Regions from separate parts of the Paenibacillus sp. FSL F4-0236 genome, predicted to be linked through region 2. Evidence: a T-box and tRNA genes for the amino acid it is inferred to sense, from the RefSeq annotation. Region 2 holds a T-box; the other regions hold tRNA genes.
The links. A T-box is a leader RNA that pairs with one kind of tRNA and senses whether it is charged. The one in region 2 lies ahead of ileS (isoleucine--tRNA ligase), so its partner is inferred to be a tRNA-Ile.

Region 1: it encodes a tRNA-Ile, which carries the amino acid that the T-box ahead of ileS (isoleucine--tRNA ligase) is inferred to sense. The anticodon was not compared.
Region 3: it encodes a tRNA-Ile, which carries the amino acid that the T-box ahead of ileS (isoleucine--tRNA ligase) is inferred to sense. The anticodon was not compared.

What each region holds. Positions count from the first base shown of each region.
Region 1 is NZ_JBBOBK010000004.1:594-2,855, reverse strand. It holds rRNA gene NSQ29_RS31485 (23S ribosomal RNA) at 1-635, opposite strand, end outside; tRNA gene NSQ29_RS31480 (tRNA-Ala) at 806-881, opposite strand; tRNA gene NSQ29_RS31475 (tRNA-Ile) at 902-978, opposite strand; rRNA gene rrf (5S ribosomal RNA) at 1,024-1,140, opposite strand; rRNA gene NSQ29_RS31465 (16S ribosomal RNA) at 1,265-2,262, opposite strand, start outside.
Region 2 is NZ_JBBOBK010000001.1:791,507-793,768, forward strand. It holds gene NSQ29_RS03610 (DivIVA domain-containing protein) at 1-287, shown strand, start outside; T-box leader at 529-803, shown strand; gene ileS (isoleucine--tRNA ligase) at 1,190-2,262, shown strand, end outside.
Region 3 is NZ_JBBOBK010000001.1:6,006,515-6,008,776, reverse strand. It holds rRNA gene NSQ29_RS26765 (16S ribosomal RNA) at 1-988, shown strand, start outside; rRNA gene rrf (5S ribosomal RNA) at 1,113-1,229, shown strand; tRNA gene NSQ29_RS26755 (tRNA-Ile) at 1,275-1,351, shown strand; tRNA gene NSQ29_RS26750 (tRNA-Ala) at 1,373-1,448, shown strand; rRNA gene NSQ29_RS26745 (23S ribosomal RNA) at 1,587-2,262, shown strand, end outside.

The DNA.
Region 1 (2,262 bases), on a different contig from region 2:
TAACTCGCCGGTTCATTCTACAAAAGGCACGCCATCACCCATAAATAGGGCTCTGACTTTTTGTAAGCACACGGTTTCAGGTTCTATTTCACTCCCCTTCCGGGGTGCTTTTCACCTTTCCCTCACGGTACTGTTTCACTATCGGTCGCCAGGTAGTATTTAGCCTTAGCAGATGGTCCTGCTGGATTCATACGGGGTTTCACGTGCCCCGCACTACTCGGGATCCGTCTCGGAGAGAACACAGTTTAGGCTACAGGGCTTTTACCTCTATCGCGGGCCTTTCCAGACCTCTTCACCTACCATATTCCTTTGTAACTCCATGTGAGACGTCCCACAACCCCTAAGAGCAAGCTCTTAGGTTTAGGCTGTTCCGCGTTCGCTCGCCGCTACTGACGGAATCACTATTGTTTTCTCTTCCTCAGGGTACTTAGATGTTTCAGTTCCCCTGGTCTGCCTCTACATCTCCTATGTGTTCAGAGATGAGTAACTGCGAATTACCACAGCTGGGTTTCCCCATTCGGACACCCCCGGATCAAAGCTTGCTTACAGCTCCCCGAGGCAGTTTCGTTGTTCGCCACGTCCTTCGTCGGCTCCTGGCGCCTAGGCATCCTCCGTGTGCTCTTATTAGCTTAACCTTGATTTTTCCGCAGGAAAATATCATACAATGACATTTCTTTTGGAATCATCTCACTAATAACATTTACTTGTTTAAACAAGTTGCTAAAAAATGTTCTAAAACGCAAATTCGTTTCGGTATCCAGTTTTCAAGGATCAATGTTTAAAGAAGGTATTGAATTAAAACTTATGGTGGAGCCAAGCGGGATCGAACCGCTGACCTCCTGCTTGCAAGGCAGGCGCTCTCCCAGCTGAGCTATGGCCCCATAAAAGATATAAAGTTATATGGTGGGCCTTGGTGGACTCGAACCACCGACCTCACCCTTATCAGAGGTGCGCTCTAACCAACTGAGCTAAAAGCCCATATAACATATATAACATTGTGAATCAACCAAAGAATGGTTGTCCGCTTGGCGGCGTCCTACTCTCCCAGGACCCTTCGGTCCAAGTACCATCGGCGCTGGAGGGCTTAACGGTCGTGTTCGGGATGGGTACGTGTGGAACCCCTCCGCTATCGCCACCAAACGTATATGAAAGAGACTTACTCTTTCAAAACTGAACACGAGTGAGTGTTCGAACCCGAAGGTTCTATAATGGAAGTTTAACTTCCGATTTGAATGTCTTCATTGCAGAAGACGATTCTCCATAGAAAGGAGGTGATCCAGCCGCACCTTCCGATACGGCTACCTTGTTACGACTTCACCCCAATCATCTACCCCACCTTCGGCGGCTGGCTCCCTTGCGGGTTACCCCACCGACTTCGGGTGTTGTAAACTCTCGTGGTGTGACGGGCGGTGTGTACAAGACCCGGGAACGTATTCACCGCGGCATGCTGATCCGCGATTACTAGCAATTCCGACTTCATGCAGGCGAGTTGCAGCCTGCAATCCGAACTGAGACCGGCTTTGATGGGATTGGCTTCACCTCGCGGTTTCGCTTCCCGTTGTACCGGCCATTGTAGTACGTGTGTAGCCCAGGTCATAAGGGGCATGATGATTTGACGTCATCCCCACCTTCCTCCGGTTTGTCACCGGCAGTCACTCTAGAGTGCCCAACATTACTTGCTGGCAACTAAAGTTAAGGGTTGCGCTCGTTGCGGGACTTAACCCAACATCTCACGACACGAGCTGACGACAACCATGCACCACCTGTCTCCTCTGTCCCGAAGGCCGCCACTATCTCTAGTGGATTCAGAGGGATGTCAAGACCTGGTAAGGTTCTTCGCGTTGCTTCGAATTAAACCACATACTCCACTGCTTGTGCGGGTCCCCGTCAATTCCTTTGAGTTTCAGTCTTGCGACCGTACTCCCCAGGCGGAGTGCTTACTGTGTTAACTTCGGCACCAAGGGTATCGAAACCCCTAACACCTAGCACTCATCGTTTACGGCGTGGACTACCAGGGTATCTAATCCTGTTTGCTCCCCACGCTTTCGCGCCTCAGCGTCAGTTACAGCCCAGAAAGTCGCCTTCGCCACTGGTGTTCCTCCACATATCTACGCATTTCACCGCTACACGTGGAATTCCACTTTCCTCTTCTGTACTCAAGTCACCCAGTTTCCAGTGCGACCTCAGGTTGAGCCCAAGGTTTAAACACCAGACTTAAATGACCGCCTGCGCGCGCTTTACGCCCAATAATTCCGGACAACG
Region 2 (2,262 bases):
AAGCGGCGGATGATGTGAAGAACAACTCCAAGAAGGAATCGCAGCTCATTATCAAGGAAGCGGAAAAGAACGCGGATCGGATTATTAACGAAGCGTTATCCAAATCCCGTAAGGTTGCTATTGAGACTGAAGAATTGCGTAAGCAAGCTTCGATCTATCGCACTCGTTTCCGCACATTGGTGGAAGCACAGCTCGAGCTGTTGTCACAGGATGACTGGAATGCCTTGGAGAGTCGTGAGGCAAGCGAGAACGTAACCTTTAAGGATGATGTTCTACATCGTATCTAATGCACTATGATGAATGAATGCTGCTTGAATTTATAGGGGGGAATTCCCTCTAATTTATAATTTCATGCTATAATCGGCTAAATAGAGGGAGTTATTCCCTCTATTTTTATTTTCCGCTAAAATCGATCATAATAAAGTATTCCGCCTGCACAGGTATACTCCTAATTGCGGATTTGGCTAGCGGTTGTTGACATTTAGACTTAAAAAGTCTATAAATAGAACATATCTGTATAATGTTTATATGTATTCGATGACGGGACAAGTACGACAAGGTAACGTTCTCCAGAGAGTCGGCGATTGCTGAGAGCCGATTGTTCGAACCCTGCCGGAAGATCTTCCCCTAGAAGTTAAGCTGAAGCGTTGATCGTGCGTAAGCTTAGCCGTCCGCCGGACGTTACACCGGACCTGTGCATGAGATTTACGCGCAGGACTGAGATTGTGCTGAATACACTCCCCTTAAGGATGTGCTCATGCGCAGAATTAGGGTGGTATCGCGAGCGTTGTCTCGCCCCTTTGGGGGTGGGATGACGCTTATTTTGTTGTTCCGGGGTGGCCATCCCCCTAAATCCCCCTTTCTAAGGGGGACCCCAAGGGCTGCCGCCTTCTGGACACCCGCAATGTAAAGCCTCGTGCAAACGGGTACGGTGGTGGAAGCGAACGGACTCATGTGGCTGAAGGAGCGGCCCTTCTTAGGCTCCCCTGGCGGGTTCGCCTGCGGGGCCTTCACTGCTAGAGCAGACCGGCGTTTCACTCGCCGGTCCCAGTGGCACCCCGAGCCAGTGCTGCCCTGCGGGATCGCAGCTCGGGTACCGAAGACAAGAGCTGAATGCGCCAGCTGAACCAGACTGCCCAAGGATCGAAAAGAGCTTTACAGACTAAACCATGAAAGGATTGACCATCACATGCAAAAAGTAGATGTCAAAGAAAAAGCGCGGGCAAGAGATGTCCGCATACTCAAGAAATGGAGCGACGAAAATACGTTCCGTAAATCGATGGAGAATCGTGAAGGACGTCCGAACTATGTATTTTACGAAGGTCCTCCAACAGCGAACGGTGCACCGCATATCGGGCACGTGCTGGGCCGTGTAATCAAGGATTTCATCGGTCGTTACCAAACGATGAAAGGTTACCGCGTGGTACGTAAAGCGGGCTGGGATACACACGGTTTGCCAGTAGAACTAGGCGTACAAAAGAAGCTTGGCATCTCCGGCAAACAAGAGATCGAGGAATATGGCGTAGAAAAATTCATTCAGGAATGTAAAGACAGCGTCTTCGGTTATGAGAAGCAATGGCGCGAGTTTACAGAGGGTATCGGATACTGGACGGATCTAGATAATCCTTACGTAACTTTGAATAACACGTATATCGAGAGCGTGTGGAACATCTTGGCTACTGTGCATGACAAAGGGTTGCTCTACCGCGGACACCGCGTTAGTCCTTACTGCCCAAGCTGTCAGACTACCCTAAGCTCCCATGAAGTAGCCCAAGGCTACAAGACTGTCAAGGATCTCAGTGCGACTGCAAAGTTTAAACTGGATGACAGTGGAGACTACGTACTAGCTTGGACGACTACACCTTGGACGCTGCCAGCACATATGGCGTTAGCCATGAACCCTGACATGGATTATGTACGTGTACAACAAGAAGACGGTATCTACATTGTTGCCAAAAATTTGGTGGAGGAAGTAATGAAAGGCGAGCACACAGTCCTTTCTACACATAAAGGTTCCGATTTTATCGGTAAAACTTACGCTCCTCCATTCGGATACATCAAGGCAGAGAAAAGCAATGTCATCGTAGGTGCTTCCTTCGTTACAGATTCCAGTGGTACAGGGATCGTACACATGGCACCAGCGCATGGTGAAGATGACTACAAGACTTGCCGCGAGAACGGCATCAGCTTCGTGAACGTAGTTGATAATTCCGGTAAGTATACGGATGTAGTGTCTGATTTTGCTGGACGCTTCGTGAAAGA
Region 3 (2,262 bases), 5.2 Mb from region 2:
AATTATTGGGCGTAAAGCGCGCGCAGGCGGTCATTTAAGTCTGGTGTTTAAACCTTGGGCTCAACCTGAGGTCGCACTGGAAACTGGGTGACTTGAGTACAGAAGAGGAAAGTGGAATTCCACGTGTAGCGGTGAAATGCGTAGATATGTGGAGGAACACCAGTGGCGAAGGCGACTTTCTGGGCTGTAACTGACGCTGAGGCGCGAAAGCGTGGGGAGCAAACAGGATTAGATACCCTGGTAGTCCACGCCGTAAACGATGAGTGCTAGGTGTTAGGGGTTTCGATACCCTTGGTGCCGAAGTTAACACAGTAAGCACTCCGCCTGGGGAGTACGGTCGCAAGACTGAAACTCAAAGGAATTGACGGGGACCCGCACAAGCAGTGGAGTATGTGGTTTAATTCGAAGCAACGCGAAGAACCTTACCAGGTCTTGACATCCCTCTGAATCCACTAGAGATAGTGGCGGCCTTCGGGACAGAGGAGACAGGTGGTGCATGGTTGTCGTCAGCTCGTGTCGTGAGATGTTGGGTTAAGTCCCGCAACGAGCGCAACCCTTAACTTTAGTTGCCAGCAAGTAATGTTGGGCACTCTAGAGTGACTGCCGGTGACAAACCGGAGGAAGGTGGGGATGACGTCAAATCATCATGCCCCTTATGACCTGGGCTACACACGTACTACAATGGCCGGTACAACGGGAAGCGAAACCGCGAGGTGAAGCCAATCCCATCAAAGCCGGTCTCAGTTCGGATTGCAGGCTGCAACTCGCCTGCATGAAGTCGGAATTGCTAGTAATCGCGGATCAGCATGCCGCGGTGAATACGTTCCCGGGTCTTGTACACACCGCCCGTCACACCACGAGAGTTTACAACACCCGAAGTCGGTGGGGTAACCCGCAAGGGAGCCAGCCGCCGAAGGTGGGGTAGATGATTGGGGTGAAGTCGTAACAAGGTAGCCGTATCGGAAGGTGCGGCTGGATCACCTCCTTTCTATGGAGAATCGTCTTCTGCAATGAAGACATTCAAATCGGAAGTTAAACTTCCATTATAGAACCTTCGGGTTCGAACACTCACTCGTGTTCAGTTTTGAAAGAGCAAGTCTCTTTCGTATGCGTTTGGTGGCGATAGCGGAGGGGTTCCACACGTACCCATCCCGAACACGACCGTTAAGCCCTCCAGCGCCGATGGTACTTGGACCGAAGGGTCCTGGGAGAGTAGGACGCCGCCAAGCGGACAACCATTCTTTGGTTGATTCACAATATTATATATGTTATATGGGCTTTTAGCTCAGTTGGTTAGAGCGCACCTCTGATAAGGGTGAGGTCGGTGGTTCGAGTCCACCAAGGCCCACCATATGACATTATATCCTTTTATGGGGCCATAGCTCAGCTGGGAGAGCGCCTGCCTTGCAAGCAGGAGGTCAGCGGTTCGATCCCGCTTGGCTCCACCATAATTTTAATTCGATACCTTCTTTAAACTTGATCCTTGAAAACTGGATACCGAAACGAATTTGCGTTTTAGAACATCTTTTAGCAACTTGTGTAAACAAGTAAATGTTATTAGTGAGATTTTTCTTAGGAAAAATCGAGGTTAAGCTAATAAGAGCACACGGAGGATGCCTAGGCGCCAGGAGCCGACGAAGGACGTGGCGAACAACGAAACTGCCTCGGGGAGCTGTAAGCAAGCTTTGATCCGGGGGTGTCCGAATGGGGAAACCCAGCTGTGGTAATTCGCAGTTACTCATCTCTGAACACATAGGAGATGTAGAGGCAGACCAGGGGAACTGAAACATCTAAGTACCCTGAGGAAGAGAAAACAATAGTGATTCCGTCAGTAGCGGCGAGCGAACGCGGAACAGCCTAAACCTAAGAGCTTGCTCTTAGGGGTTGTGGGACGTCTCACATGGAGTTACAAAGGAATATGGTAGGTGAAGAGGTCTGGAAAGGCCCGCGATAGAGGTAAAAGCCCTGTAGCCTAAACTGTGTTCTCTCCGAGACGGATCCCGAGTAGTGCGGGGCACGTGAAACCCCGTATGAATCCAGCAGGACCATCTGCTAAGGCTAAATACTACCTGGCGACCGATAGTGAAACAGTACCGTGAGGGAAAGGTGAAAAGCACCCCGGAAGGGGAGTGAAATAGAACCTGAAACCGTGTGCTTACAAAAAGTCAGAGCCCTATCTATGGGTGATGGCGTGCCTTTTGTAGAATGAACCGGCGAGTTACGTTTAACATGCAAGGTTAAGTCGAGAAGACGGAGCCGCAG